3 regions of the Neobacillus sp. BP17 genome follow, and region 2 is predicted to be linked to each of the others. Evidence: a T-box and tRNA genes for the amino acid it is inferred to sense, from the RefSeq annotation. Region 2 holds a T-box; the other regions hold tRNA genes.
What was found. The T-box of region 2 lies ahead of ileS (isoleucine--tRNA ligase). A T-box ahead of a tRNA ligase gene usually reads a tRNA of that ligase, here a tRNA-Ile.
Positions count from the first base shown of each region.

Region 1 (10,260 bases), 2.2 Mb from region 2:
AATTTCCTCAGGAGAAATTTGGCCAACCTCCACAATCTCGTCTACCTCTGCAATAACCACATCTGCTGCTGTTGCCATCATCGGATTGAAGTTTCTTGCCGATTGGTTGTAGATGAGATTTCCTAATTGATCCGCTTTTTTCGCTTTAATGAAAGCAAAGTGGGCTTTAAGAGGCTCTTGGAACACATATTTTTTACCGTTAAGGATACGCTCCTCTTTGTTTTCGGCGATTTTTGTTCCGACGCTGACCGGCGTATAAAACCCGCCTAGTCCTGCACCACCCGCTCGAATAGCTTCAGACATCGTTCCTTGAGGGAGAAGCTCCACGTCCATTTCCTTTTCCTGATAGGATTTAACCACCTCTGGGTTGGATGTAAAATAAGAACCTATCGCTTTTTTTACTTGTTTTTGCCGTACTAGCACTCCAAGACCTCTACCTGGTTCCCCAAGGTTATTACTAATAATCTCTAAATCTTTCACTTCCGACTGAGCCAAAGCGGCTATTAAACTAAGCGGACTTCCCACAAGTCCAAATCCCCCTACCATAATTCGTGAGCCGCTTTTAACCTTTTTTACAGCATCCTCGCATGTAATCAGCTTGCTCATCCTTTTTCCCTTCCTCTCCATAGACACTTAGTGGTTTATAACCCTTTGGAAACATAAAAAACCGAGCAAAACATAGATCTGCATAAAGAATGTCGTTCAAACGAACATTCCTTACAAAGAGTCCATGTTTGCTCGGTTTTAATAAGACCATGGGAGAAGGTCATCCTCCCACTTTATTATAACCAAACGTTATATATTCATTTGCTTCACGTTATCCCAGTAACGTTGAACTGCAGCTTGTAGAGCCACAATGATCGCTTGCTGGGATGGAGCAAAATAAAAGCTTTGAATTCGTTCAATCAGCTGCTCAACACCATCTTGAAGACAGTAACCTATCAACAGTTTTTGAAAATAATTTTTCGTTAGTTCTGTTACGAAGGTAAATTCGGCGCCGATAATTTTATGATCTTTCAGCTCCACTTCGAGTACAATTCCCGCATGCTTATACATTTCATACATGGAAGTTCCCTGTGGAGCTTTTGCATATCCTGTAACAATGACTGTTTCCAGTGTTTGCATGCTCCTAAACCTCCTTTTAAAAACTAACTGATCATTTTCTTTTTCTAACACGAGTATATGGGTCAGAAAAAATAATGTCAATGAGAAAATTCATAATTTTCTGAAATAGTAATTTGTTACCATAATTTTACTAGTAAGCGCTTACGATAATCACACATAAAATTAATTCTCGCTTGGACTTCAAACTCCTTCTAGAAAAATAAGAATTTTTTTGCTGCCTGCATAGAATTTCTCCTTTCATCCCCTAAAAAATGTACGAACGTGCTTTTCACTATTTTCAACTTATAAATTTGCAATTTCTGTGCCAAAATTAAAAACGCTATTTTACTCACCTTTTTTGAGAAAATATGCCAAATTTCTTGGCACTAACCTTCTTTTTTTGCATCTTACCTGCAAAAAATCCCTAGCAGAGGTTTTTCAAAAGGGAAATAGAACCTTTTGTAATTCACCCCAAATTCAGCTGAAAAAGCAAAAATCCCCTTCAAAAATCATATTTGCCTTCATTTTTTACCTCAAATAGACAAAAAAACGATTCAAAAGTGAATTTTCACCGTTCGATTCAATTATGCATTCCCGTTATGGTAGAAGTACCCGGGAATACAAGAAAAGCGCGCTTTCTGAAAGGACTCTCCCTTGGAAAGCTTTGAACAATTAGTCGACCAGTACCAGCCCATGCTCCACAAGATCATAAACTCGCTCCATCTTTACAAAAACCATGATGAATTCTATCAGCACAGTCTCATTGGCCTTTGGGAAGCAAGCCAACGCTTCGATCCTAACAAAGGGAGCTTCACCAATTATGCCTACACCTACATCAAAGGCTGCCTTCTCATGGAGTTAAAAAAAGCACACCAAGATCATGAACGAAATGTACACCCAGGCGAGGAGTTCTGGGACCTTGTTGAGGATTCCCATTCTGATGACCCACTTCAGAAGGAAACACTGTTGACCTACTGTGTATCACTGACACCGAACCAACAGAAATGGCTCCTGTACACCGTCCGTGATCAACTATCGATCAAGGAAATCGCTGAGCTAGAAAATGTCTCCCCCTCAGCCGTGAAAAGTTGGCGCAGCGGGGCTCGGGAAAAGTTGAAAAAGATAGTGAGGGATTAGTGAGCTCGTTCATTACCTACCTGTTTTTGAAATTTTACCTAGTGTCGGTCTTCTTACCAAGGACAAGCCTTTTGGGTTTGTCCTTGCATGTGTCCAGTTCTTATTCATGACAAACCTCCACCAGCATCCCCAAATTTCTCAACTAATCAATCGTTTGATTGAAGCAGACAAGAGTCTTGAAAATAGCGAATTCCCCTCACTAAAGCTACGTGAAGTCTGTCGAACCTCGCTTAAAAATTCCGCAGGAAATATCCCTCTATTCTACAAAATTTGTCATTGCTGAATAACCATTTTTATGAAGAATAACAACTTCCAGGAATAAGCAACATATTAAAAACAAGTAAGCATAAATTAATCGGTGTAGCTGCTCTACTAATGCTGAAATATGACCCAAGATCCTTCAAGATGTTTCTTTTAATAAAAGTCTCCAATTTAGTTAAAATTTTCTGGTATAATTTATTTTTAGAATATAATTTTGAACGTAAGGGGAGTGTATTTTGGAAGGTTCATTTGGATTGCTTTTAAACATAGTGATCACCATTTATTTAGTTATCGATTCTCGTAAGTATGGTAAAAGCCCCGTCCTTTGGGGAATTCTCGGTTTCATTTTTGGTGCGATTGCCTTAGGGATTTACTTAATTAAAACAGATCGAAAGGTAATCGGTTGGATTATTACGATTATTAGTATAATCGGATATATCGCCTTACTCTTAGTCATTTTATTAGGGGTTGCGCTAATAATGGGCGGAGGATTTTCATAAGAAGTCGTTACATATCATAACTATTAAAACTATGCTGAATTTACAGCATAGTTTTTTTATGCTTGTATTCGATCACCAATTCTGTGATCTACTAATCTATTGTTATAATTATCAGAATCTAATAATCAGTTAGTTATTTACAAGACGCGCATAAATGTATATAATCCTATATAAATACTAGGAATTGATTGGGCGTGCGGATATGAGTATAGGGATTACGTTGATGGGTTTACTTGTTGGTTTTTTGGTAGGGTTGACTGGAGTCGGCGGAGCAGCACTGTTAACCCCGGTTTTAATTTTAATTGGGGTCAATCCTTCCATTGCTGTCGGTACAGACCTTGTTTATAATTCAATCACAAAGCTATTCGGACTTGTTCAACACTGGCGGCAAAAAACAGTTAATGTTCAGATGGTGAAGTATTTAGCGATGGGAAGTATCCCTAGTGCAGTCATTGCGATTGGCTCCCTTCACTATTTTGAAGCGTATTACCACAATCAAGAACAGATTATTAGGCATTCCCTCGGTTATATATTGATATTTGTCTCACTAGCTATCATTATCAGAACGTTTGTAGAGAAAAAATTAAGGCCCAATCGTTGGCAAATGAAGCCTTTGAGTGAAAAGAAAACACTAACCATTTTAATTGGCTGCCTTTTTGGCTTTATCGTTGGACTCACTTCTTTAGGATCAGGCTCTTTATTCGCTGTGGCAATGATTTATCTTTATCGAATGAAAACATCAGAGATGGTCGGTACGGATATCACTCACGCGTTTCTTTTGGTTACAGTAGCAGGGATGCTTCATATCGGTTATGGAAATGTTAACTATATGCTCGTGGGGAATTTACTTATGGGCTCGATTCCAGGAGTACTGATTGGCAGCAGCATTTCGGCAAAGGTTCCAACAAGACCGCTGCGAACCGTAGTTGCTGTATTAATCTTTGTAAGTGGTTTGAAGTTAATCTAATTTGCGTGAAAAAGTCAGCTGATATGCTGGCTTTTTTTATATGAACTTATTAGTGAGTTTCGTGTAGGTATGAGAAAGAAATTCCGACCTAATGTATTTAGAGGAAGCTTACGAAGCTGATATAAGCGGAGAAATTCCGCTTATTGTATATAGAGGCGGCTTACGAAGCCAATATAAGCGGAGAAATTCCGCTTAACTGCTCTAAATAAGGCAAAATCCAACGATTTGAATCATTTAGACGGAAAAACTTCCCTTATTATCGAGAAAATATGGGAATTTCGCAATTTAAAAGGAATTTTTCCGCTTATTGTTCAAACACAGTAAAATCAACATTCAGTTATAACCGAGAAAGGCATAAAAAAACCACCTTCAAAAAATGGTTACTTTTTAAAGGTGGTTGTTATTAAATGAAAGTTGATTAGTTAAAAAAAAATGGCTCCGCAGGTAGGACTCGAACCTACGACCGATCGGTTAACAGCCGATAGCTCTACCACTGAGCTACTGCGGAATAATATATAGTGGGCCTAAATGGACTCGAACCATCGACCTCACGCTTATCAGGCGTGCGCTCTAACCAGCTGAGCTATAGGCCCAATTTGGAGCGGGTGATGAGAATCGAACTCACAACATCAGCTTGGAAGGCTGAGGTTTTACCACTAAACTACACCCGCATATAAAAATTTGGAGGCAACACCCGGATTTGAACCGGGGATAGAGGTTTTGCAGACCTCGGCCTTACCACTTGGCTATGCTGCCCAAACACTAGATCAAATGGGGCGGCTGATGGGAATCGAACCCACGAATGTCGGAACCACAATCCGATGCGTTAACCACTTCGCCACAACCGCCATAATGGTGGAGGGGGACGGATTCGAACCGCCGAACCCTGAGGGAGCGGATTTACAGTCCGCCGCGTTTAGCCACTTCGCTACCCCTCCATATAAATGAAAAATGGCTCAGGACGGAATCGAACCGCCGACACAAGGATTTTCAGTCCTTTGCTCTACCGACTGAGCTACTGAGCCTAAAAATATGTATAAAAAACAGTAGATTAACTACTGAGATAAAAATGGCGGTCCGGACGGGACTCGAACCCGCGACCTCCTGCGTGACAGGCAGGCATTCTAACCAACTGAACTACCGGACCAGAGTATTTTCAAGCATAGCTTGAAAATAACTTAATTGCGGGGACAGGATTTGAACCTGCGACCTTCGGGTTATGAGCCCGACGAGCTACCGGACTGCTCCACCCCGCGACGATAATAAAAAATTGAAGTTTTCACATGCTCTTAGTATAACGACCGCCCCGATTTCAGAAAGCTTATTCAAGCAGCGGCTCAATCGTTGCGCTGTAGATTTATTCGAAGTAGCATATTCGAACGTGCTCCACCCCGCGACAACAATATATAAAGATAATGGAGGAGGAAGAGGGATTCGAACCCCCGCGCGGTATGACCCGCCTGTCGGTTTTCAAGACCGATCCCTTCAGCCAAACTTGGGTATTCCTCCGAATAAGTGGAGTCTAGGGGGATCGAACCCCTGACCTCCTGCGTGCAAAGCAGGCGCTCTCCCAGCTGAGCTAAGACCCCGTTATAAAATTAAAGAATGGTCGGGAAGACAGGATTCGAACCTGCGACCCCTTGGTCCCAAACCAAGTGCTCTACCAAGCTGAGCTACTTCCCGTAAAATGCGCCCTGAGAGATTCGAACTCCCGACCTTTTGATTCGTAGTCAAACACTCTATCCAGCTGAGCTAAGGGCGCAAATGAATTTAATTCACTTAATGGTGCCGAGGACCGGAATCGAACCGGTACGGTAGTCACCTACCGCAGGATTTTAAGTCCTGTGCGTCTGCCAGTTCCGCCACCCCGGCGTATGTTGGAGCGGAAGACGGGATTCGAACCCGCGACCCCCACCTTGGCAAGGTGGTGTTCTACCACTGAACTACTTCCGCAATTATTTTTAAAAGTGAGCCATGAAGGACTCGAACCTTCGACCCTCTGATTAAAAGTCAGATGCTCTACCAACTGAGCTAATGGCTCGTACTAATGGTGCCGGCGAGAGGACTTGAACCCCCAACCTACTGATTACAAGTCAGTTGCTCTACCAATTGAGCTACCCCGGCATAATCTTTGAAAGATAGATATGGTGGAGGATGACGGGATCGAACCGCCGACCCTCTGCTTGTAAGGCAGATGCTCTCCCAGCTGAGCTAATCCTCCAAATCAATGATACTTATTTTCACTATCGTGAAAAAACTTTGGTGACCCCTACGGGATTCGAACCCGTGTTACCTCCGTGAAAGGGAGGTGTCTTAACCACTTGACCAAGGGGCCAGATTATATTTTGACAAAAAAATAACCCGATAGGGCTTGCCTGGCAACGTCCTACTCTCACAGGGACGCGTGTCCCAACTACCATCGGCGCTGAGAAGCTTAACTTCCGTGTTCGGTATGGGAACGGGTGTGACCTTCTCGCCATTGCTGCCAGACTATTTTGTTTGAGGTATCATTCCCTCAAAACTAGATAATGCTGAAGAAGTTTGTAAACTCAGAGTTCACCTTAAAATTAGGATAAGTCCTCGAACGATTAGTATCAGTCAGCTCCACATGTTACCACGCTTCCACCTCTGACCTATCAACCTGATCATCTTTCAGGGTTCTTACTAGCTTGCGCTATGGGAAATCTCATCTTGAGGGGGGCTTCATGCTTAGATGCTTTCAGCACTTATCCCGTCCGCACATAGCTACCCAGCGATGCTCTTGGCAGAACAACTGGTACACCAGCGGTGCGTCCATCCCGGTCCTCTCGTACTAAGGACAGCTCCTCTCAAATTTCCTGCGCCCACGACGGATAGGGACCGAACTGTCTCACGACGTTCTGAACCCAGCTCGCGTACCGCTTTAATGGGCGAACAGCCCAACCCTTGGGACCGACTACAGCCCCAGGATGCGATGAGCCGACATCGAGGTGCCAAACCTCCCCGTCGATGTGGACTCTTGGGGGAGATAAGCCTGTTATCCCCGGGGTAGCTTTTATCCGTTGAGCGATGGCCCTTCCATGCGGAACCACCGGATCACTAAGCCCGACTTTCGTCCCTGCTCGACTTGTAGGTCTCGCAGTCAAGCTCCCTTGTGCCTTTACACTCTGCGAATGATTTCCAACCATTCTGAGGGAACCTTTGGGCGCCTCCGTTACTTTTTAGGAGGCGACCGCCCCAGTCAAACTGCCCACCTGACACTGTCTCCCACCCCGATGAGGGGTGCGGGTTAGAATTTCAATACAGCCAGGGTAGTATCCCACCGACGCCTCCACCGAAGCTAGCGCTCCGGCTTCTCAGGCTCCTACCTATCCTGTACAAGCTGTACCAAAATTCAATATCAGGCTACAGTAAAGCTCCACGGGGTCTTTCCGTCCTGTCGCGGGTAACCTGCATCTTCACAGGTACTATAATTTCACCGAGTCTCTCGTTGAGACAGTGCCCAGATCGTTACGCCTTTCGTGCGGGTCGGAACTTACCCGACAAGGAATTTCGCTACCTTAGGACCGTTATAGTTACGGCCGCCGTTTACTGGGGCTTCGATTCAGAGCTTCGCTTGCGCTAACCCCTCCTCTTAACCTTCCAGCACCGGGCAGGCGTCAGCCCCTATACTTCGCCTTGCGGCTTCGCAGAGACCTGTGTTTTTGCTAAACAGTCGCCTGGGCCTATTCACTGCGGCTCTTCGAGGCTATTCACCTCAAAAAGCACCCCTTCTCCCGAAGTTACGGGGTCATTTTGCCGAGTTCCTTAACGAGAGTTCTCTCGCTCACCTTAGGATTCTCTCCTCGCCTACCTGTGTCGGTTTGCGGTACGGGCACCTTTTATCTCGCTAGAGGCTTTTCTTGGCAGTGTGGAATCAGGAACTTCGGTACTAAATTTCCCTCGCTGTCACAGCTCAGCCTTATGTGAGAGGCGGATTTGCCTACCTCTCAGCCTAACTGCTTAGACGCGCATATCCAACAGCGCGCTTACCCTATCCTCCTGCGTCCCCCCATTGCTCAAACGATAAAGAGGTGGTACAGGAATATCAACCTGTTATCCATCGCCTACGCCTTTCGGCCTCGGCTTAGGTCCCGACTAACCCTGAGCGGACGAGCCTTCCTCAGGAAACCTTAGGCATTCGGTGGATGAGATTCTCACTCATCTTTCGCTACTCATACCGGCATTCTCACTTCTAAGCGCTCCACCAGTCCTTACGGTCTAGCTTCAACGCCCTTAGAACGCTCTCCTACCACTGACATCGTAGATGTCAATCCACAGCTTCGGTGATACGTTTAGCCCCGGTACATTTTCGGCGCAGAGTCACTCGACCAGTGAGCTATTACGCACTCTTTAAATGGTGGCTGCTTCTAAGCCAACATCCTGGTTGTCTAAGCAACTCCACATCCTTTTCCACTTAACGTATACTTTGGGACCTTAGCTGGTGGTCTGGGCTGTTTCCCTTTTGACTACGGATCTTATCACTCGCAGTCTGACTCCCACGGATAAGTCTTTGGCATTCGGAGTTTGTCTGAATTCGGTAACCCGATGAGGGCCCCTAGTCCAAACAGTGCTCTACCTCCAAGACTCTTACTACGTGAGGCTAGCCCTAAAGCTATTTCGGAGAGAACCAGCTATCTCCAAGTTCGATTGGAATTTCTCCGCTACCCACACCTCATCCCCGCACTTTTCAACGTGCGTGGGTTCGGGCCTCCATCCAGTGTTACCTGGACTTCACCCTGGACATGGGTAGATCACCTGGTTTCGGGTCTACGACCACATACTCAATTCGCCCTATTCAGACTCGCTTTCGCTGCGGCTCCGTCTCTTCAACTTAACCTTGCATGGGATCGTAACTCGCCGGTTCATTCTACAAAAGGCACGCCATCACCCATGAACGGGCTCTGACTACTTGTAGGCACACGGTTTCAGGAACTATTTCACTCCCCTTCCGGGGTGCTTTTCACCTTTCCCTCACGGTACTGGTTCACTATCGGTCACTAGGGAGTATTTAGCCTTGGGAGATGGTCCTCCCTGCTTCCGACCGGATTTCACGTGTCCGGCCGTACTCAGGATCCACTCAGGAGGGAACGAAGTTTCGACTACAGGGTTTTTACCTTCTCTGACGGACCTTTCCAGGTCGCTTCATCTACCCCGTTCCTTTGTAACTCCATGTTGAGTGTCCTACAACCCCAAGAGGCAAGCCTCTTGGTTTGGGCTATGTCCCGTTTCGCTCGCCGCTACTCAGGGAATCGCGTTTGCTTTCTCTTCCTCCGGGTACTTAGATGTTTCAGTTCCCCGGGTATGCCTTCCATACCCTATGTATTCAGGTAAAGATACTGTTCCATTACGAACAGTGGGTTCCCCCATTCGGAAATCTCCGGATCAAAGCTTACTTACAGCTCCCCGAAGCATATCGGTGTTAGTCCCGTCCTTCATCGGCTCCTAGTGCCAAGGCATTCACCGTGCGCCCTTTCTAACTTAACCTAAAAGGTTATTCTCTTAACTTCATAAGAGAGAAAACTAAAATGGCGATTACTCGATGTTTACTTTGCTTCTTCATTACGATTATCTAGTTTTCAAAGAACGATTGGTTTGAGAGAATTGTACTCTCAAAACTAAACAAACAAAGATCGCGAACAAACTGTTTTGTCTGGCTCATACGTCCAGTTTATTCCTTAGAAAGGAGGTGATCCAGCCGCACCTTCCGATACGGCTACCTTGTTACGACTTCACCCCAATCATCTGTCCCACCTTAGGCGGCTGGCTCCTTACGGTTACCCCACCGACTTCGGGTGTTACAAACTCTCGTGGTGTGACGGGCGGTGTGTACAAGGCCCGGGAACGTATTCACCGCGGCATGCTGATCCGCGATTACTAGCGATTCCGGCTTCATGCAGGCGAGTTGCAGCCTGCAATCCGAACTGAGAATGGTTTTATGGGATTGGCTAAACCTCGCGGTCTTGCAGCCCTTTGTACCATCCATTGTAGCACGTGTGTAGCCCAGGTCATAAGGGGCATGATGATTTGACGTCATCCCCACCTTCCTCCGGTTTGTCACCGGCAGTCACCTTAGAGTGCCCAACTGAATGCTGGCAACTAAGATCAAGGGTTGCGCTCGTTGCGGGACTTAACCCAACATCTCACGACACGAGCTGACGACAACCATGCACCACCTGTCACTCTGTCCCCCGAAGGGGAAAATCCTATCTCTAGGAGTGTCAGAGGATGTCAAGACCTGGTAAGGTTCTTCGCGTTGCTTCGAATTAAACC
Region 1 is NZ_CM184198.1:5,334,601-5,344,860, forward strand. It holds gene AC4QJR_RS25980 (CoA transferase subunit A) at 1-606, opposite strand, end outside; gene AC4QJR_RS25985 (DUF3870 domain-containing protein) at 796-1,125, opposite strand; gene AC4QJR_RS25990 (sigma-70 family RNA polymerase sigma factor) at 1,759-2,241, shown strand; gene AC4QJR_RS25995 (hypothetical protein) at 2,739-3,002, shown strand; gene AC4QJR_RS26000 (sulfite exporter TauE/SafE family protein) at 3,205-3,969, shown strand; tRNA gene AC4QJR_RS26005 (tRNA-Asn) at 4,403-4,477, opposite strand; tRNA gene AC4QJR_RS26010 (tRNA-Ile) at 4,489-4,562, opposite strand; tRNA gene AC4QJR_RS26015 (tRNA-Gly) at 4,567-4,640, opposite strand; tRNA gene AC4QJR_RS26020 (tRNA-Cys) at 4,652-4,725, opposite strand; tRNA gene AC4QJR_RS26025 (tRNA-His) at 4,742-4,817, opposite strand; tRNA gene AC4QJR_RS26030 (tRNA-Tyr) at 4,823-4,907, opposite strand; tRNA gene AC4QJR_RS26035 (tRNA-Phe) at 4,922-4,994, opposite strand; tRNA gene AC4QJR_RS26040 (tRNA-Asp) at 5,040-5,116, opposite strand; tRNA gene AC4QJR_RS26045 (tRNA-Met) at 5,152-5,225, opposite strand; tRNA gene AC4QJR_RS26050 (tRNA-Ser) at 5,386-5,478, opposite strand; tRNA gene AC4QJR_RS26055 (tRNA-Ala) at 5,486-5,558, opposite strand; tRNA gene AC4QJR_RS26060 (tRNA-Pro) at 5,576-5,652, opposite strand; tRNA gene AC4QJR_RS26065 (tRNA-Arg) at 5,658-5,731, opposite strand; tRNA gene AC4QJR_RS26070 (tRNA-Leu) at 5,753-5,841, opposite strand; tRNA gene AC4QJR_RS26075 (tRNA-Gly) at 5,848-5,922, opposite strand; tRNA gene AC4QJR_RS26080 (tRNA-Lys) at 5,938-6,010, opposite strand; tRNA gene AC4QJR_RS26085 (tRNA-Thr) at 6,018-6,093, opposite strand; tRNA gene AC4QJR_RS26090 (tRNA-Val) at 6,115-6,190, opposite strand; tRNA gene AC4QJR_RS26095 (tRNA-Glu) at 6,230-6,304, opposite strand; rRNA gene rrf (5S ribosomal RNA) at 6,343-6,459, opposite strand; rRNA gene AC4QJR_RS26105 (23S ribosomal RNA) at 6,538-9,474, opposite strand; rRNA gene AC4QJR_RS26110 (16S ribosomal RNA) at 9,670-10,260, opposite strand, start outside.
Region 1: it has a tRNA-Ile gene. The T-box ahead of ileS (isoleucine--tRNA ligase) is inferred to sense a tRNA for this amino acid. The anticodon was not compared.

Region 2 (10,260 bases):
GCCGGTTTCTAATTGACATTCTACGAATGTAAAATCTTTATATCGTTCAAGCACATGAAAGTGTGTGACCGCATGTTTGCCATGATCAACGACGGTCATGCTTTGCCGGTCTTTAGTATCCCTGCCAAGTGGAGCATCAACAGTTCCAAAATCATGGGGAATGACTCCATGTACAATCGCTTTATATTTACGGGTAACGGATTTGGCCACTAACTGATTGACAAGACTCTCGTGAGCCAAATCATTTTTAGCTACCATTAATAAGCCGGACGTATCCTTATCGATTCGATGAACAATACCAGGTCTTAACACACCGTTAATCCCTGATAAATCCTTACAGTGAAACATTAATCCATTGACCAATGTTCCTGACATGTGACCCGGTGCGGGGTGAACGACCATACCCCTGGGCTTATTTACCACCAAAACGTCACTGTCTTCATAGTAAATGTCTAAATTAAGATCTTCTGGGACCACATCTAACTCTTCAGGGTCCGGTATCGTAATTTCAATTTGATCGTTCAAGCTACATTTATAATTTGTTTTAATTTGTTGTCCGTTCACCGTAATATTGCCTTCTTTAATCCATTGCTGTACTTGAGTTCTTGACCATTCCTCATCAAGACCAGAGATCACCTTATCAATTCGATCCCCTTTTTGCTCCTCAAGAATGATGTGTTCCATTTTCTCCATATGATTTCTCCTTTGTTTCTCTCTCTTCTAGCAACATTTGAATCATTAACAAGATGACCCCAATAACTAACGCTGAATCCGCGATGTTAAAGACAGGGAAATTATAGCCAAAAACATACGTATGAATGAAATCAACAACTTCCTTGCGAATGACACGGTCAATAAAGTTTCCAATCGCTCCTCCAAGCATTAATGCCAAAGATACACCAAGCATCCATTTCCCTCTTGCAGCTTTGTACAGATAATACATAATGCCGACGATAACAATTATCGTAATAACGTAAAATAGCCACATTTGTCCTTGTAATATTCCCCACGCCGCACCACGATTTCGATGAGAAGTAATATAGAAAATATTATCAATGATAGGAATACTTTCTCCTAGATACATTTTGCTTACAATAAGCCATTTCGTAATTTGATCTAATAAAATAACAAAAAGTGCGATTAAGTAATAAAACACTAAGAAATACCCCCACATCAACCTAGACTAAACTAATCAGTCTAGAAGCTTTCGCTTATCATACTTCTTAAGCATTTTAGCACACTTTATCGCGAAACGAAAATGTAACTTGATGAAAATGATTAGTAAATCGGTTTTTTGTAATAATGCAGTAAGTACTCTGAATCCTTTACTGACTTTATAGTAGGAATCATCTGTAATAATTCATTAGGCAAAAATTCTCCAGAGATTTCGCATTGCCCAAAGTTTCCATTTTCAAGTTTTCGAATTGCAGTATTAATATCTGATAATTCCTCTTCTAAGACGGCAGTAAACCAATCCTGCTTTGGTTTGTTTTTTAACGAATATTCAATTTCTTCTTTCGTATGACGGAGTTCCAAAAACAGCTGTTCCTGCGTGGCATTCATAGTTGTTACCTCCGTGTTTTATTTGTCTTATTATTTCCGCCAAGCAATAACCGACTCGGAAAAACATTTGACAACAACTACAACAATTAACGGAGAAGGAAAAATTTAAAAGCCCTATGCATTAGCACAGGGCTTTCAGATTAATTATGAGTATAGTTAGCTTTTACTACTTCAGCACAACGTGGGCAAAGTGTTGGGTGTTCTGGATCTTGACCTACTTCTGGTGTTACAATCCAGCAACGCTCACATGTTTCACCCTCGGCTTTAGTTATAACAATAGCCGCAGTTTCTAATTTAATTGCATTATCAGGGGCTTCCTCATAGGTTCCTGCCACTTCAAAGCCTGAGATAATAAAGAGCTGTTTCATATTTTCTTCAATTGAGTCTAATAACGCTTTTGATTTTTCATTAACATAAAGTGTAACTTTGGCAGTTAATGACTTCCCAATCACTTTCTGATTACGTGCTTCCTCAAGTGCCTTTAACACATCATCACGAAGAATCATAAATTCAGTCCACTTTTCCTCTAAAGCTTGAGCATTTGGTAGTTCCTGATACTCAGGTAGATCTGTTAACTGGACACTTTCTTCGGTTGCATCAGGGATAAAATTCCAAACTTCATCCGCAGTGTGTGAAAGAATTGGTGAAACTAATTTTGTTAAAGCAAGCAGCGATTCGTATAACACCGTCTGGATTGCACGTCGCTCATGATTATCTGTCGCTTCAATATAAAGAACATCTTTCGCAAAATCCAAATAAAATGAACTTAAATCAAGAGTACAGAAATTATTAATCGCATGATAGATGCCTGCGAATTCATAGTTTTCATAGGCATTGCGAACATTTTTAATCAACTTATTTAATTTAACGAGCATAAATTGGTCGACTTCACGGAGATCTTCATATCGCACTTTATTTGCTGGAGTAAAATCAGCTAAATTTCCTAATAAGAAACGGAAGGTGTTACGAATTTTCCGATAAACCTCTGCGACCTGCTTCAAGATTGCGTCTGAAACACGAACATCCGCTTGATAATCAACTGAAGCAACCCAAAGGCGTAAAATATCTGCACCTAACTGATTCATGACTTTCGCAGGGATAACGACATTCCCAATGGACTTACTCATCTTCCTGCCTTCTCCATCAAGCGCAAAACCGTGGCTTAATACTCCTTTATATGGTGCTTCACCTGTCACGGCTACAGCAGTAGATAATGACGAGTTAAACCAGCCTCGATACTGGTCCGATCCTTCAAGATAAAGATCAGCTGGACGAACTAAATCATCTCTTTCAAGCAAAACAGCTTGATGGGAAGATCCTGAATCAAACCACACATCCATGATATCTGTTTCCTTAGTAAATATACCATTTGGACTTCCTGGGTGGGTAAAGCCGGCAGGTAGTAATTCTTTTGCCTCACGCTCAAACCATACATTCGAACCAAATTCACGGAATAAATCTGAAACATGATTAATCGTTTCATCTGTAATGATTTCTTCGCCAGTTTCTGCATAGAAAACAGGAATTGGTACTCCCCAGACACGTTGACGAGAAATACACCAGTCACCGCGGTCACGAACCATATTAAATAATCGTGTTTCACCCCAAGCAGGAATCCATTTTGTTTCCTTGACTGCATCTAGTAATTCATTACGGAAATCTTTAATAGATGCAAACCATTGTGCTGTCGCTCGGTAGATTACCGGTTTCTTCGTTCTCCAATCGTGTGGATAAGAATGGGTAATAAACGAAAGTTTGAGCAATGCACCTGCATCTTCTAATGCTTGTGTGATTGGTTTATTAGCTTTATCGTAAAATAACCCTTCAAAACCTGGCGCTTCACTCGTCATCACACCTTTATCATCAACAGGGCATAGGACATCTAAACCATATTTTTGGCCTACGTAAAAGTCATCTTCCCCGTGACCTGGTGCTGTGTGGACACAGCCAGTACCTGCATCTGTTGTTACATGTTCTCCTAACATCACCAATGAATCCCGGCCATAAAGCGGATGGACAGTTAAAATATTCTCTAAATCATTTCCTTTTACCTTTTTAACAACGGTTAATTCTTCCCAGCCAATTTCCTTCGAAACAGATTCGAGAAGAGCCTCAGCAACTAGATATTTGTTTTCATTTGCTTCAACCACAACATATGTTAGTTCCGGATGTACAGAAATACCTAAGTTCGCCGGAATTGTCCAAGGAGTTGTTGTCCAGATAATAATTTGGGTGTCTGCATCTAGTACACCTTTTCCATCCTTCACCTTAAAGCCTACATAAATCGAAGCGGATTTTTTGTCTTGGTATTCAATCTCTGCTTCAGCAAGTGCAGATTCACTTGATGGTGACCAATAGACAGGCTTAAGTCCTTTATAAATATAACCTTTCTTAGCCATTTCACCGAAGACTTTAATTTGCTGTGCTTCATAGGCAGGTTTTAAGGTAATATAAGGGTTTTCCCAGTCACCGCGGACACCCAGACGTTTAAATTGTTCACGCTGATTGTCAATTTGCTCGAGTGCATACTTAGTACAAAGTTGACGGAATTCTGCAACCGTCATTTCTTTACGTTTCACACCTTTATTCGTTAACGCTTGCTCGATTGGTAGACCATGTGTGTCCCAGCCTGGTACGTATGGTGCATGGAAACCGCTCATGGATTTATAGCGGACAATCATATCTTTTAAAATTTTATTAAGGGCATGCCCCATATGGATGTCACCATTGGCATATGGAGGACCATCATGTAATACAAACATCGGACGTCCTTTGGTCCGTTCTTGAACTTTTTTGTAAATATTCAACTCTTCCCATTTTGCCTGAATCTCAGGCTCTCTTTGTGGAAGATTGCCACGCATCGGAAATTCAGTTTGCGGCATTAATAACGTATTTTTATACTCCATTTTTTCTTCCTCCTGTAATCCTCTTCATATAACAGAATAGCCAATAGACAAATAAAAAAAACCTCTCATCCCAAAATAGGGACGAGAAGGTTTTATCCCGCGGTACCACCCTGATAGATAGTTCGAATCAAATCGACTATCCTCTTTAGCATTCGTAACGTGAATAACACGCCTAAGCCTACTAGCCTTAAATTAGGAAGTTCAGCTTTGGAACTCAAGGGTGATCTTCAATTTTTCAACTTTACCAGGCTTCCACCACCCCTGACTCGCTAAAAAAGTCCTAGAAAAATTATACTGTCCCTATCATCGTCATTGACCATTCTTTATAACTGTTAAGAAATTATATGCTATAAAAACACTTTTCGTCAAGCTAATGAATCTTCTTCTTCATGAACTTTTAGTTCTGTTGCATCTACCTCATATTCTAATAAGTGATCCCAATCATCGGTATTTAACATATCAAGCTGGGCCTCAATCAACATTTTAAAACGTGTACGGAATACTTTTGACTGCTTTTTTAAATCCTCGATTTCAAGAGCAATCTTTCTTGCTTTTGAAAGTGATTCATTGACAATCCGATCCGCATTTTTTTCCGCTTCCTTAATAATCAACTTTGCTTCCTTTTGAGCATTCCTTTTAACATCCTCACCCGCTTCTTGCGCAATGATGATTGATTTATTTAAAGTTTCTTCAATTGTAACAAAGTGACCAAGTCGCTCATTCATATCATTCAAGCGTTCTTCTAATTCTTTTTTTTCTCTAAGTACTAATTCATAATCCTTGATAACCTGGTCGAGAAACTCGTTTACCTCATCCTCATCATATCCTCTAAAACCCTTATTAAACTCCTTATTGTGAATATCCAACGGTGTTAACGGCATCAATGCCACCTCCATACAATCTCTAATTCTATATGTATATGCAAGAATTCGACATCATTCATCGAATTTCCTTCTTTATTTTTGTACTTATTTTTGTTTTCCGACATTTAGTCGCCATTTTTCTTTTTTTGTTTTCCCTTCAATGGCAAGAATTTTTGCTCGGCCACTACCTCTAACAGAAATCATATCACCCACACCGCATTCAAATGATGGATTTTCAATTAATGTCCAATTCACCTTCACGAGTCCCTGTTGAATAAAGAGTTGTGATTTCTGCCGTGACACATGATAAATTCCTGAAATCACAGTATCAAGCCTCAAAGAAGATATCGTTAAATCACTTTCCACCAATTTTTCATTGGTGGAAAGTGCATTTTCTATATCTGTTTCAGTTAGTTTTACGCCTGCCCTGCCAATTGTTTCAACGTTACTTAATATATAGTCGCTAATATCCTTTGCAGCAAAAAATTGGCATTTCCCATCTATAATGATGATATCCCCAAATTTCCCCCGCTTTAGGCCTAAGGACATAAGCGTACCCAATACCTGTCGGTGTTCGATTGTAACAAACTTGGTTGGATAATGGATGTTGAAAAGGCTTATTTGAAATTCATCATGATTAATCGAAGTTAGATAATCTGGAAAAATTAAGGCTCTTTTTCGTTCTACATCCGTGCCGCCGCCAAAAAGTTTATATTTTACATCACCATTTTCACCAATTAACATTTTAAGAATATGCTGTTCTCTTGGATCAAGGAAATCAGTTAATTTAGGAGTATATTGTGTGTCTACATAATTCTTCCAATTTAACACCTGATCAATAAATTCTCGCTCTTCTGGACGAAAGTGCTGATAAATATTCATAATTCAATACACAACCTAGATTCAATATTCTTAAGAAACAAGAAAACGATAGACACTTGATAATCCACTTTGTGCAAAATTAAGAACAAGAAAGGCAACGATTGGAGAGATGTCCATCATACCAATCGGTGGAATGATTCGTCTAAATGGCTCTAAATATGGTTCACAAATCCTCGCAAAAAATTGTCCAATAGATGACTCTCTAGCGTTTGGGAACCAAGACATTAAAATATATATAATTAAGGCATACGAATAAAGTTGTATTAGCTTCTGTAATAAACTAAAAACCAGTGCCATTAAGCATTACCACCTCGTATTTTGATTTTCAAAGTCAGGAATAAGTTCTGATATATTTCCTGAAACCTCAACATTATCGGGTGTACATAAGAATATACTAAAACCAATCTTTTGAATGTCTCCACCAATTGCATAAACAGCGCCACTGAGAAAATCGACAATTTGTCTGCCCTGATCACTATCAATTCGCTGCAGGTTCACGACCACTGCGCGGCGGCTTTTTAAATGATCAGCAATTTCAGTTGACTCAGAATAAGAGCGTGGCTCAACTAAAATTACTTTGGATGACTTTGTGGAATTGGCAGCCTTTTGCACGGTTTGCAAGCTGACGACGTTTTGGTTCTTTACCACTGGTTGTTGCTTTTGTTTTACAGGAAGTGGTTCAACTACTTCTGGATAATCAACTTTGTTATCATCATATTCATCATCCAAAAAGAAAAATGTTTTTAATTTCGATTTAATCGTCATGATTTTCTCTCCTAACCATCTTCACCAACAAGCGCAGTGCCTATTCTTACCATTGTAGCCCCTTCTTCAATAGCAATTTCAAAATCATTTGACATGCCCATCGAAAGTTCAGTGCAAGGAGCATAATCCAAATTTAAGGCTTGGACTTGTTTACGAAATTCACTTAATTTATGAAAACATTTACGTATTTGCGATTCATTATCAGTAAGTGGAGCCATTGTCATTAAACCTTCAACACTGATGTGTTCAAACTTACGAAGTGATTCAATAAAAGTCAGTACTTCTTCAGCAGGTAAGCCATGCTTGGATTCTTCTCCAGAGACATTAACTTGGACCAAGCATTTTACCTTACGCTCTGCCCGTTTATTAATTTCTTCTGCAAGAGAAATCCGGTCCAAAGAATGGATATACTCAACAATATTAACAATATTCTTTACTTTTCGTGTTTGAAGTGAACCGATATAATGCCAAACAGGCTTGTCCCTAAGTTCTTCCCACTTCCTGAGGAGTCCCTCATCCCGATTCTCACCTAAATTTATTATTCCTGCTTGTAGTGCTTCATTCGCTCTCTCAGTACTAACGTATTTCGTAACCGCTATCACCCTGACTTCTTCAGGGTTTCGCTTGACTCGAAGGCAGGCCTCAATGATTTGTTGTTTTATTATTTCGTATTTTGCTTCTACCATCATAAACGTTCTGTAGTCTCCTTCCAGCCTATAAAAGTTAACATTCTTCCTGTTTTCCCTTGGTCACGACGGTGGGAAAAAAACTCTTTATCACAACTAGAACAAAAGTTTGTCAACTGGATATTCGTATTCGGCACACCAGACTTTATTAATATTTGTCTATTTACCTCACGTAAATCTAAGGAATATTGGCCTTCTTTAATTAAATTATAGGGTAAAATTTCGACATCTTCTAGTGTATTTTCGACCAAGTTTATCACATACTTATCAACAATATAACATTTTTCACAAATGGATGGGCCAATTGTAACTAGAATCTGTTCTGGGTTAATTCCTTCTTTTTTCCACGCAATGATCATTTCCCTTGCAATTTGACCTACAGTCCCTTTCCAGCCAGCATGGGCTACACCAATCATTTTTGATTCAGGAGCAATAAAAAAAAGAGGGACACAGTCGGCATAGCAGAGTGTTAACAAGACGCCCTCCTCATTCGTATAAAAACCATCTGTATCTTTAATAGCATTTTCATAGGAATTGGATCCTTTGCCACGGTCAAGTTTAGAAATTTTTTTCAGATGAATTCCATGTGTTTGTTCAGCTCCGACCCAGGACTTTAGTGGAAATGTGAGCAGGTCTGAAACTTTTTCTCGGTTGGAACAAACATCGCTTTGAATATCACCAACGTGAAAACCAAGGTTAAGGGATTTGTAATCCCCTTTGCTTACCCCGCCCTTATTAGTGGTTATTCCTGCAACTAAACCTGGATATTTGCTTACCCAATTTTCAATAGTTAAAAAGGATTGATTTTTTAAAACAAAGGGTTCCATATTCATACCTCTTATGTTTTTTCTATAGTTTACCATGAAAAGAAAATTTGGTCACCGCAAAAACAAGAGTTAAACTTCTGCTTCTTCCGTTATATTTTCTGCACTGCCTTTATATCTAACCAAAATGACATCTTGACCTATTTTTAAAATATTCTTCCAAGGAATAACTACGTCGTCATCTTTACCAAAAAAGCCAAGTACTCTTCCGCTGCCGCTAATCACGACTGCTTCAATCTTTCCTGTTGTTAAATTTATCTCAATATCACCAATATTCCCTAGCCTCTTTCCATCTGCTACATTCACCACATCTTTAATTTGGAACTCAGAAATTTTTACCATCTCACTCACTCCCGGTTTTATTTCTATAAAATATATGTTTACTCAATGACATTTAGAAAAAGGAATAAAAATAAAGCTGCCCTAAGGACAGCCTAACTTTGGATATTTTTATTCATTTGTCTTATCGCAGCTTTTTCTAAACGAGAAACTTGTGCTTGGGAAATCCCAATTTCATCTGCGACTTCCATTTGTGTTTTCCCTTGAAAGAATCGTTTTCGTAAAATTAACTTTTCGCGATCATTTAGCCTGCGCATTCCTTCTTTTAATGCAATTTCTTCAATCCAATGGATATCTTTATTTTTTTCATCGCTTAATTGATCCATTACATAAATTGGGTCGCCGCCATCATTATAAATTGGCTCGAAAAGAGACACTGGGTCCTGAATGGCATCAAGGGCGAAAACGATTTCTTCATGTGGAACTTCTAAAACCTTCGCAATTTCTTCCGCGGTTGGTTCCCTTGAAGTTTCGCTCATCAATCGCTCTCTTACCTGTAGGGCTTTATAAGCAATATCCCTCAAAGATCTAGAAACGCGAATTGGATTATTGTCACGCAAGTACCTTCGAATTTCACCAATAATCATTGGAACCGCATAGGTTGAAAACTTTACGTTTTGGCCCAAATCAAAGTTATCGATAGATTTCATCAGCCCAATACAGCCAACTTGAAACAAGTCGTCAACAAACTCGCCTCTATTGTTAAAACGTTGAATGACACTTAATACGAGTCGTAAATTACCGTTGACGAGCTTTTCTCTGGCATAAATATCGCCCTCTTGCATTTGCTTGAAGAGTATTCTCATTTCTTCGTTTTTTAGGACAGGAAGTTTTGCTGTGTCCACACCGCAAATTTCAACTTTATTTCGAGTCAATCCTTTTCCCTCCTCACAGGAGTTGCTGTACAAAAAACAGTATCTCCTTGAGAAGGAAAAATATGCACTTATCCACGATGGTGGACAAGTGCATATTTGTCGAAAAATGCAATTAAGTCACGAAAATCATAGGTTTTTAATGGAAAAAATTTTTTCTTCTTTACACCATTTTATTAAATTCTTTTCGCAGCCTTTTTATAATTCTTTTTTCTAAGCGGGAAATATAAGATTGGGATATTCCCAGCATGTCAGCTACGTCTTTTTGGGTTTTTTCTTCTCCATTTGTAAGACCAAACCGGAGTTCCATAATTTGTTTTTCACGGTCAGTTAGTTGATGAAGTGCTTTTGTCAGGAGCTTTCGGTCCACATTGGCCTCTAAGTCCTTTGTAATAATATCATCATCCGTCCCTAAAACATCAGATAATAATAGTTCATTCCCATCCCAATCAATGTTTAAGGGTTCATCAAAGGATACTTCTGACCTGATTTTATTATTGCGCCTTAAGTACATGAGAATCTCATTTTCGATACAACGTGAGGCATATGTAGCAAGTTTT
Region 2 is NZ_CM184198.1:1,759,162-1,769,421, reverse strand. It holds gene AC4QJR_RS08600 (RluA family pseudouridine synthase) at 1-693, opposite strand, end outside; gene lspA (signal peptidase II) at 665-1,174, opposite strand; gene AC4QJR_RS08590 (hypothetical protein) at 1,279-1,563, opposite strand; gene ileS (isoleucine--tRNA ligase) at 1,704-4,469, opposite strand; T-box leader at 4,544-4,785, opposite strand; gene AC4QJR_RS08580 (DivIVA domain-containing protein) at 4,835-5,350, opposite strand; gene AC4QJR_RS08575 (YlmH family RNA-binding protein) at 5,438-6,214, opposite strand; gene AC4QJR_RS08570 (YggT family protein) at 6,245-6,511, opposite strand; gene AC4QJR_RS08565 (cell division protein SepF) at 6,518-6,979, opposite strand; gene AC4QJR_RS08560 (YggS family pyridoxal phosphate-dependent enzyme) at 6,991-7,668, opposite strand; gene pgeF (peptidoglycan editing factor PgeF) at 7,665-8,492, opposite strand; gene AC4QJR_RS08550 (YlmC/YmxH family sporulation protein) at 8,562-8,831, opposite strand; gene sigG (RNA polymerase sporulation sigma factor SigG) at 8,924-9,703, opposite strand; gene sigE (RNA polymerase sporulation sigma factor SigE) at 9,864-10,260, opposite strand, start outside.

Region 3 (10,260 bases), 1.8 Mb from region 2:
TTTATACCTGATCTTTCCTGGTACAGGAGAGGTTGGAATTGTTAATAATTCGAGCATCCTATCCACCCTTAACGGTTCCCAGTAAGTATCGATGGTAAGCGGTAAAACTTGAAGAACTGCACGCCATTTTGAAAGAGCGTCCACTCCTGCTGCCGGTACTCCCCGCCTATTGAGAAGCTCATCAAGGAATAATGACCCGTCCCCTTTAATTAATACCGTATCTTCCGAGGTGTTTTGCTGCAGCCAGCTGATCAAAAAGTCTGCAGCATCCCATTCCTGTTCGGAACGAATAAGGAGCAAGCTCCCATCCCCTTTCGCCACTTCGGACGATTTTTCCCCTGCCATAACCTTTTGTAGAAGGGATAAGTCAGTATATGAATCCTTTTGTATTTCTTTTTCAAACATGGTTGATACATTCTGAGTTTCTACCCCTATTTCCTTTAATAAATCGATTAATTGAATGCACCAGGGATCCCATAGTGTTTTATCTTCATCAACAATATTGATTTTCTCTATTTGTACTTGCACTTGCTCTTGTAACCTTGAGATTAAACCTCGGACTCGATCAGGAAAACCACATAAACGGTTAGAATTAGCAAGCTCCAGCTCTGCCAGTGTATCGATCCATGCACTCCCGCCAACATGTACTAAAGGGTTCCATCCAGCTAACACTAACTCATCCCGGCGACGTAACAATTCCTTCGCTGTGTTCCAAGAATCAGTCTCAAAAGATTTTGAGAATAGCTTTTTACCAGAATCCTGTTTACGAATAAGTTCCTGCCACTCTGCAATCCGTAGGTTTTCCGATACATTCGGTACGGTTAGACCTAACTGTGTTTCTAGAATGCCGATTAAGCCGTTAAAGCCTGTTACTACGGTACCTACTGATGCCTCTTGATCTCCGAGTGCATCCGGATACGTGGTCGAATCTAGCCAATAGCCTAGCGTAATCTTCAAAATGGTACCCTCCTCGTATTTTATGTTCATAATCTTTTTCTCTTTTAAGTCATCAGGTTTTTGTGGGATAAAAAATAGAAAGAATAACTTGTTATTTACTTCCTTTATTTTACACAAAAAGGTATACCAAAAATAGTCCACCCTTTTAATAACATGTTAATAGCTTTAATCTGAACCATAATAAAATACTTACATTTATGTAGGTTTCATTTTAAGGCATAAGAATTAACACATTAAAAAATAGATTTCTAGTTTGTTTCTCGATAAAAGAAAAACAAAAAGAGACAGTTCTATGGTTATATAAAATAACAATAGGAGACTGTCCCTCTACTTTCTTTCCTCCACACAAGTCGCTTAGATCAATTTTCTAAGATTGCCCATTGATCCGAAACTTTACTGCCTGCCCGTAAAATTCCCGGGCGAACCCATAGCCAATTCCTCATGTACTGCCTGTTCTGGACAATATCCTTCATAACTTACCAACTCCATTTCTATGAGAATATCGAATACCTATTAATGCCATTATATGACTTTTTTCAAAGGACATAGGATGCTGGCACTTGATAAATATTTAAATTTTGTGAACATATCACCAAGATGATTTCTCTTTAAGTACTCATATAACTTGCCCACTTACAATATACTTCATTATAATGAGAATATAAGTAAATTCTGAAAACATCTTTTTCATCCATTTCTATTCTATCTTCCAATGATTCTTCTTATTTTTTACTCACTATCCATCTATGAAACTTCAAAATTCTGTATTCCATTTCAACAGCATGATCCACCTTCTTGTTACTGTAATTTTTTTTAAGCCACATTTTTCTGGACTTTTTATTTTCACTAATTTATTATAACAACTAGATAATAATTATTATAAATACTATTTAATAATTATTATAATTAATGTGTCTAAGTTTTTTACTAGAAACATAATTATATATAAATAAATTTACATAAAAGGAGAGATAAGAAATATGGATGGTAAACAAAATGGAAACATCCAGGGCTGCCCGTTTCACGGCGGTGCGACTAGTGTCAAATCAAGTGGTACGACCAACCGGGAATGGTGGCCTAACGCGTTAAACCTGAATATACTCCGTCAGCATGACAGAAAATCAAACCCAATGGGTGAAGACTTTGATTATACAGAGGAATTTAAAAAGTTAGACTATCCTGCGCTGAAGCAAGATCTTCGTGATCTCATGACAACCAGTCAAGATTGGTGGCCTGCTGACTATGGCCATTATGGTCCTTTCTTTATCCGTATGTCATGGCACGCGGCCGGTACCTACCGTTCTGGGGATGGACGAGGCGGCGGCGGAACTGGCAACCAGCGTTTTGCACCGCTTAATAGTTGGCCTGACAATGCAAGCCTGGATAAGGCCCGACGACTCCTTTGGCCAATCAAGCAAAAGTATGGGAACAAGATTTCATGGGCCGACTTGCTTGTACTAGCCGGTAATGTCGCGATTGAAGACATGGGTGGCCCGACAGTTGGCTTTGGAGCAGGACGTGCAGACATTTGGCATCCGGAAGAAGATATTTATTGGGGTACGGAAACGGAATGGCTCGGGGATAATCGTTATACAGGTGATCGTAACCTGGAGAATCCACTTGCAGCCGTTCAAATGGGGCTTATCTATGTAAACCCGGAAGGTCCAAACGGTAAACCAGATCCGGTGGCTAGTGCCAAGGACATTCGTGAAACCTTTGCCCGTATGGGAATGAACGATGAAGAAACCGTTGCCCTGATTGCCGGCGGTCACACATTCGGTAAGGCCCATGGTGCAGGTGATGCCTCTCATGTTGGTCGAGAGCCAGAAGCGGCTCCTATTGAAGCACAAGGCTTAGGCTGGATCAATTCCTACGGTTCCGGTAAAGGCCGTGACACAATCACGAGCGGTATTGAAGGTGCATGGACCGCGAACCCAACACAGTGGGATAATGGTTATTTTGAGCTATTATATGGCTATGAATGGTGGCTGACAAAGAGTCCTGCAGGGGCATGGCAGTGGCTGATTGTCGACCCTGCTGAGGAGCATCTTGCTCCGGATGCCGAAGATGCATCGATTAAAGTGCCAACAATGATGACCACGGCTGATATGGCGTTGCGTCATGATCCGATCTATGAGAAAATTGGTCGTCGTTTCTACGAGAACCCGAATGAATTTGCTGATGCATTTGCCCGCGCTTGGTTCAAATTGTTACATCGTGATATGGGTCCAAAAGCAAGATATCTCGGTCCGGAAGTTCCAGAAGAAGATTTCATCTGGCAGGATCCAGTACCAGCTGGTAATTATGAGATAACAGCTGCGGATATTGCCGAGCTGAAAGCAAAAATCTTAGACTCGGGATTAACTGTTAGCAAGCTAGTAACTACGGCTTGGGCTTCTGCCAGTACCTATCGCGGCTCTGACCATCGCGGTGGTGCCAATGGTGCCCGCATCCGCCTTGCTCCACAAAAGGATTGGGAAGTGAATCAACCGGAACAACTAGCACAAGTGCTTCAGGTACTGGAAGGCATTCAAAAGGAATTCGAAAAAGAAGTCAGCTTGGCCGATTTAATTGTCCTTGGCGGTAGTGCCGCCATCGAGAAGGCAGCCAAAGAGGCAGGCTTCAATGTAAATGTTCCGTTTGCTCCTGGACGCGGTGATGCGACCCAAGAACAAACAGATGCAGAAAGCTTTGACGTGCTCGAGCCTGTCGCTGATGGTTTCCGCAACTACCAAAAGCAGCAGTTCAGTGTAAGTCCGGAAGAGCTGCTCATTGATAAAGCACAACTTTTAAACCTGACTGCACCGGAAATGACCGTTCTTATTGGTGGTCTGCGTGTACTAGGTACCAACTATGGCGGCACGGCACATGGCGTATTCACCCATTCTGTTGGCCAACTCACCAATGATTTCTTTGTGAACTTGCTTGATATGGGTGTGGCGTGGAAGCCTGTCGGAGCAAACGTTTATGAAGGACGCGATCGCAAAACAGGTGAAGTGAAACGGACAGCGACTCGAGTGGACCTCGTGTTTGGTTCCAACTCCGTTCTCCGTTCCATTGCAGAAGTGTATGCTCAAGATGATAACAAAGAGAAGTTTGTCCGTGACTTTATCGCTGCCTGGATGAAGGTGATGAATGCTGACCGTTTTGATTTGAAAGCCGTTGAACAGAAAAAAGCTCAATTTGCTGGTAAGTAAGCCAGAGGCTATGTTGAATTTGGCGTAGATAGAAGAAGTCATAAGCGGAGGATTTCCGGTTAATTTTAAAAATGAGGGCTAAAAAGCTAAAATAGCAGGAGATATTCCGCTTAACAGCTTTAAATATACGCAAAACCCAACGATTTGAATCATATAAGCGGAAATACTCCCCTTATTTTTAAGGAAATAGTGGTATTTTCCAAATTAGCCGGAATTTCTTCTCTTATATTTGGAAATCAATATTCCGTTCGTTATATTAAATAGAAGAAACCGCCGTCGATTTGACGGCGGTTTTTATCATTAGTACCAGAAATATCATTATTAATAAGGTCCCGCTTCATGCCCTTTCTGTACAGCCTCTTTTGTTGCTTCGTTGGCAGCAATGGTTCCCTGACTAAATTTCGATTTACCCGCTTCACGGCCTGGAACTTGATTTTCCGTCTTCATTTCTTGGATATCTTTCATTACCTTCTCCATCCCTTCCTTCACACGGCGGCCATAGTCTTCATCGGCTTGGGTGAAATGATGGATCATGGCATCTTGAATTCGTTTGTCGCATATTGCCAGTGCTTCAGACAGGTTTTTGATTAATTCATCGCGCTCCCAATCGTCCAAGCTTCGATACGTATGGCCCGCTTGTCCGTAGTTGTTTGGACGATCAATCGGCGCACTCATGGCTGCTGCGTTATATACTGGCTGGTGAGGTGCACGGTTATCACTATTTGTTTCCGTATATCCGCCGAGCATCGATGGCTCATAGTTAATATGTGGGTTTTCTCCCGATTCTTTCGGGTTACGAATATCCATTTGGCCGCGATGCTGATTTGTGCGAACAGGTGCTTTCGGTGCGTTCACCGGCAGACTCAGATAGTTCGCACCTACCCGATAGCGCTGCGTATCCGAGTAAGAGAACGTACGCCCTTGAAGCATTTTATCGTCAGAGAAATCCATTCCATCCACCAGCACCCCTGTACCAAAGGCAGCTTGCTCAATTTCCGCGTGAAAATCAACAGGATTCCGATCAAGGACCATGCGGCCTACCGGTAACCATGGGAACTGATCCTCTGGCCAAAGCTTTGTATCATCGAGTGGGTCAAAATCCAGTTCTGGATGGTAATCATCAGACATGATCTGAACATAAAGCTCCCATTCTGGATACTCTCCTCGTTCAATCGCTTCATATAAATCTTGTGTCGCATGACCAACGTTCTTTGCTTGAATCGAGTTTGCCTCTTCTTGTGTTAGGTTACGAATTCCTTGCTTCGGCTCCCAGTGATACTTCACCAACACCGCCTCGCCTTTTTCATTTACCCATTTATACGTGTTTACACCAGAGCCCTGCATATGGCGGTATGTTGCTGGAATCCCCCATGGAGAAAATAGGAATGTAATCATATGCGTTGCTTCAGGTGTACGAGAAACGAAGTCAAACATCCGCTGTGGATTCGGGACGTTCGATGCTGGATCCGCTTTAAATGCGTGAATCATATCAGGGAATTTCATCGCATCACGGATAAAGAAAATTTTTAAATTATTCCCAACCAGGTCCCAGTTCCCATCTTCCGTATACATTTTCACCGCAAAACCACGTGGATCACGTGCAGTTTCCGGCGAATCTTTCCCACCTGCCACTGTGGAGAAACGCACCATTAACGGAGTTTTTTTCCCTGCTCCAGAGAACACTTTCGCGCGTGTATACTTCTCTACCGGCTCATCGCCCACTTTTCCGTAGGTTTCAAAATAACCAAATGCTCCCGATCCTCGTGCATGGACCACACGTTCTGGGACCTCTTCCCGATCAAAATGGGAAATCTTCTCAATAAAATGGTAATTCTCAAGTGTCGCTGGGCCACGATTCCCAATAGTACGGATATTTTGGTTATCTATCACGGGATGGCCCTGGCGCGTCGTCAACGTCTCCCGATTTACATCCTGTTCATTTGAAGCATTCACATTTTTGTTCTCTGTCAAAATAAGTCCTCCCTAAAAAAGTTATCCTTATTTTTCCTCTTAAAAGTGAATTTATTCAGCGTTAGAATAAGCTGGAAAAGCAGGTAAAAAACACCTACAAAAGGTAATTGTTCGAGTCATTTCCAGCAAAATACCCCGGATTTCTTCATAAATGATTGTGGGGGTTGCTAAAAATGTGCACAAAAAAAACGCTTAGATAAGCGTTTTTCACTTTGTTTTTTTACGCGCCTTAGAGGATTCGAACCTCTGACCCTACGCTTAGAAGGCGTATGCTCTATCCAGCTGAGCTAAAGGCGCATTTATGGCTCCGCAGGTAGGACTCGAACCTACGACCGATCGGTTAACAGCCGATAGCTCTACCACTGAGCTACTGCGGAACAATATGATGGGCCTAAATGGACTCGAACCATCGACCTCACGCTTATCAGGCGTGCGCTCTAACCAGCTGAGCTATAGGCCCATATTTATGTGGAGCGGGTGATGAGAATCGAACTCACAACATCAGCTTGGAAGGCTGAGGTTTTACCACTAAACTACACCCGCATTTATTAAATTGGAGGCAACACCCGGATTTGAACCGGGGATAGAGGTTTTGCAGACCTCGGCCTTACCACTTGGCTATGCTGCCTTTATGTATGGCTGGGCTAGCTGGATTTGAACCAACGCATGTCGCAGTCAAAGTGCGATGCCTTACCGCTTGGCTATAGCCCAATGGTTTATACAATATATGGGGCGGCTGATGGGAATCGAACCCACGAATGTCGGAACCACAATCCGATGCGTTAACCACTTCGCCACAACCGCCATTATAGAATCATTTGGCAGGGGTAGTAGGAATTGAACCCACACCAAAGGTTTTGGAGACCTTCGTTCTACCTTTAAACTATACCCCTCCATATAAAAAGGTGGCTCAGGACGGAATCGAACCGCCGACACAAGGATTTTCAGTCCTTTGCTCTACCAACTGAGCTACTGAGCCACACAAAATCTTTATCAACAGTAGTTACCTACTGGGGATAAAAGTACGGTCCGGACGGGACTCGAACCCGCGACCTCCTGCGTGACAGGCAGGCATTCTAACCAACTGAACTACCGGACCAGAGTTTTCTATTTGGAGCATGCTCCACGATTTGATACTGACCGCCCTGATTTCAGAAAGCATATTCAAGCAGCGGCTCAATCGTTGCGCTGTAGATCATTCGAAGAAGCATATTCGAACGTGCTCCACCCCGCGACAATAAGAATAGATTACGAGTTATGGAGGAGGAAGAGGGATTCGAACCCCCGCGCGGTATGACCCGCCTGTCGGTTTTCAAGACCGATCCCTTCAGCCAAACTTGGGTATTCCTCCGAATAAGTGGAGTCTAGGGGGATCGAACCCCTGACCTCCTGCGTGCAAAGCAGGCGCTCTCCCAGCTGAGCTAAGACCCCATATATTATTAGAAGCATGGTCGGGAAGACAGGATTCGAACCTGCGACCCCTTGGTCCCAAACCAAGTGCTCTACCAAGCTGAGCTACTTCCCGTTAAAGTGCGCCCTGAGAGATTCGAACTCCCGACCTTTTGATTCGTAGTCAAACACTCTATCCAGCTGAGCTAAGGGCGCATATGATTTAATTTAAATGGTGCCGAGGACCGGAATCGAACCAGTAAGGTAGTCACCTACCGCAGGATTTTAAGTCCTGTGCGTCTGCCAGTTCCGCCAAACCGGCGTAAGTTGGAGCGGAAGACGGGATTCGAACCCGCGACCCCCACCTTGGCAAGGTGGTGTTCTACCACTGAACTACTTCCGCAAAGGTTGTAAGTTATATTGCTCTTGCAAAAAACTTTGATGCGGGTGAAGGGAGTCGAACCCCCACGCCTTGCGGCGCCAGATCCTAAGTCTGGTGCGTCTGCCAATTCCGCCACACCCGCAATATTAATAGTTATTTTGCTTTCGCAAAAAACTCTAGTGAGCCATGAAGGACTCGAACCTTCGACCCTCTGATTAAAAGTCAGATGCTCTACCAACTGAGCTAATGGCTCAAAAAAAGCAAAAAAAATAAATGGTGCCGGCGAGAGGACTTGAACCCCCAACCTACTGATTACAAGTCAGTTGCTCTACCAATTGAGCTACCCCGGCGTAAAATTTGAAAAAATATTTAGTTTGAACACGCTGGTATTGTTACCGTCATCCTGACCTCAAAAAGCTTGTCCAAGCAGCAGCTCGGTCAGTATGCTGAAGTTCATTCAGGAAGCATATTCGGTCGTGCTCTACCAATTGAGCTACCCCGGCATAATCTTTGAAAGATAAATATGGTGGAGGATGACGGGATCGAACCGCCGACCCTCTGCTTGTAAGGCAGATGCTCTCCCAGCTGAGCTAATCCTCCAAAATAATGAAAGTTATTTTCACTAGCATGAAAAAACTTTGGTGACCCCTACGGGATTCGAACCCGTGTTACCTCCGTGAAAGGGAGGTGTCTTAACCACTTGACCAAGGGGCCATATTAAATATTGACGAAAAAAATAACCCAAAAGGGTTAGCCTGGCAACGTCCTACTCTCACAGGGACGCGTTTCCCAACTACCATCGGCGCTGAGAAGCTTAACTTCCGTGTTCGGTATGGGAACGGGTGTGACCTTCTCGCCATTGCTGCCAGACTATTTTGTGTGAGGTATCATTCCCTCAAAACTAGATAATGCTGAAGAAGTTTGTAAACTCAGAGTTCACCTTAAAATTAGGATAAGTCCTCGAACGATTAGTATCAGTCAGCTCCACATGTTACCACGCTTCCACCTCTGACCTATCAACCTGATCATCTTTCAGGGTTCTTACTAGCTTGCGCTATGGGAAATCTCATCTTGAGGGGGGTTTCATGCTTAGATGCTTTCAGCACTTATCCCGTCCGCACATAGCTACCCAGCGATGCTCTTGGCAGAACAACTGGTACACCAGCGGTGCGTCCATCCCGGTCCTCTCGTACTAAGGACAGCTCCTCTCAAATTTCCTGCGCCCACGACGGATAGGGACCGAACTGTCTCACGACGTTCTGAACCCAGCTCGCGTACCGCTTTAATGGGCGAACAGCCCAACCCTTGGGACCGACTACAGCCCCAGGATGCGATGAGCCGACATCGAGGTGCCAAACCTCCCCGTCGATGTGGACTCTTGGGGGAGATAAGCCTGTTATCCCCGGGGTAGCTTTTATCCGTTGAGCGATGGCCCTTCCATGCGGAACCACCGGATCACTAAGCCCGACTTTCGTCCCTGCTCGACTTGTAGGTCTCGCAGTCAAGCTCCCTTGTGCCTTTACACTCTGCGAATGATTTCCAACCATTCTGAGGGAACCTTTGGGCGCCTCCGTTACTTTTTAGGAGGCGACCGCCCCAGTCAAACTGCCCACCTGACACTGTCTCCCACCCCGATCAGGGATGCGGGTTAGAATTTCAATACAGCCAGGGTAGTATCCCACCGACGCCTCCACCGAAGCTAGCGCTCCGGCTTCTCAGGCTCCTACCTATCCTGTGCAAGCTGTACCAAAATTCAATATCAGGCTACAGTAAAGCTCCACGGGGTCTTTCCGTCCTGTCGCGGGTAACCTGCATCTTCACAGGTACTATAATTTCACCGAGTCTCTCGTTGAGACAGTGCCCAGATCGTTACGCCTTTCGTGCGGGTCGGAACTTACCCGACAAGGAATTTCGCTACCTTAGGACCGTTATAGTTACGGCCGCCGTTTACTGGGGCTTCGATTCAGAGCTTCGCTTGCGCTAACCCCTCCTCTTAACCTTCCAGCACCGGGCAGGCGTCAGCCCCTATACTTCGCCTTGCGGCTTCGCAGAGACCTGTGTTTTTGCTAAACAGTCGCCTGGGCCTATTCACTGCGGCTCTTCGAGGCTATTCACCTCAAAAAGCACCCCTTCTCCCGAAGTTACGGGGTCATTTTGCCGAGTTCCTTAACGAGAGTTCTCTCGCTCACCTTAGGATTCTCTCCTCGCCTACCTGTGTCGGTTTGCGGTACGGGCACCTTTTATCTCGCTAGAGGCTTTTCTTGGCAGTGTGGAATCAGGAACTTCGGTACTAAATTTCCCTCGCTATCACAGCTCAGCCTTATGTGAGAGGCGGATTTGCCTACCTCTCAGCCTAACTGCTTA
Region 3 is NZ_CM184198.1:3,536,799-3,547,058, forward strand. It holds gene AC4QJR_RS17005 (PD-(D/E)XK nuclease family protein) at 1-957, opposite strand, end outside; gene katG (catalase/peroxidase HPI) at 1,938-4,154, shown strand; gene AC4QJR_RS17015 (catalase) at 4,476-6,125, opposite strand; tRNA gene AC4QJR_RS17020 (tRNA-Arg) at 6,349-6,422, opposite strand; tRNA gene AC4QJR_RS17025 (tRNA-Asn) at 6,428-6,502, opposite strand; tRNA gene AC4QJR_RS17030 (tRNA-Ile) at 6,512-6,585, opposite strand; tRNA gene AC4QJR_RS17035 (tRNA-Gly) at 6,595-6,668, opposite strand; tRNA gene AC4QJR_RS17040 (tRNA-Cys) at 6,680-6,753, opposite strand; tRNA gene AC4QJR_RS17045 (tRNA-Gln) at 6,762-6,836, opposite strand; tRNA gene AC4QJR_RS17050 (tRNA-His) at 6,854-6,929, opposite strand; tRNA gene AC4QJR_RS17055 (tRNA-Trp) at 6,945-7,018, opposite strand; tRNA gene AC4QJR_RS17060 (tRNA-Phe) at 7,032-7,104, opposite strand; tRNA gene AC4QJR_RS17065 (tRNA-Asp) at 7,151-7,224, opposite strand; tRNA gene AC4QJR_RS17070 (tRNA-Ser) at 7,384-7,476, opposite strand; tRNA gene AC4QJR_RS17075 (tRNA-Ala) at 7,484-7,556, opposite strand; tRNA gene AC4QJR_RS17080 (tRNA-Pro) at 7,574-7,650, opposite strand; tRNA gene AC4QJR_RS17085 (tRNA-Arg) at 7,657-7,730, opposite strand; tRNA gene AC4QJR_RS17090 (tRNA-Leu) at 7,748-7,836, opposite strand; tRNA gene AC4QJR_RS17095 (tRNA-Gly) at 7,843-7,917, opposite strand; tRNA gene AC4QJR_RS17100 (tRNA-Leu) at 7,957-8,038, opposite strand; tRNA gene AC4QJR_RS17105 (tRNA-Lys) at 8,077-8,149, opposite strand; tRNA gene AC4QJR_RS17110 (tRNA-Thr) at 8,171-8,246, opposite strand; tRNA gene AC4QJR_RS17115 (tRNA-Val) at 8,421-8,496, opposite strand; tRNA gene AC4QJR_RS17120 (tRNA-Glu) at 8,536-8,610, opposite strand; rRNA gene rrf (5S ribosomal RNA) at 8,650-8,766, opposite strand; rRNA gene AC4QJR_RS17130 (23S ribosomal RNA) at 8,845-10,260, opposite strand, start outside.
Region 3: it has a tRNA-Ile gene. The T-box ahead of ileS (isoleucine--tRNA ligase) is inferred to sense a tRNA for this amino acid. The anticodon was not compared.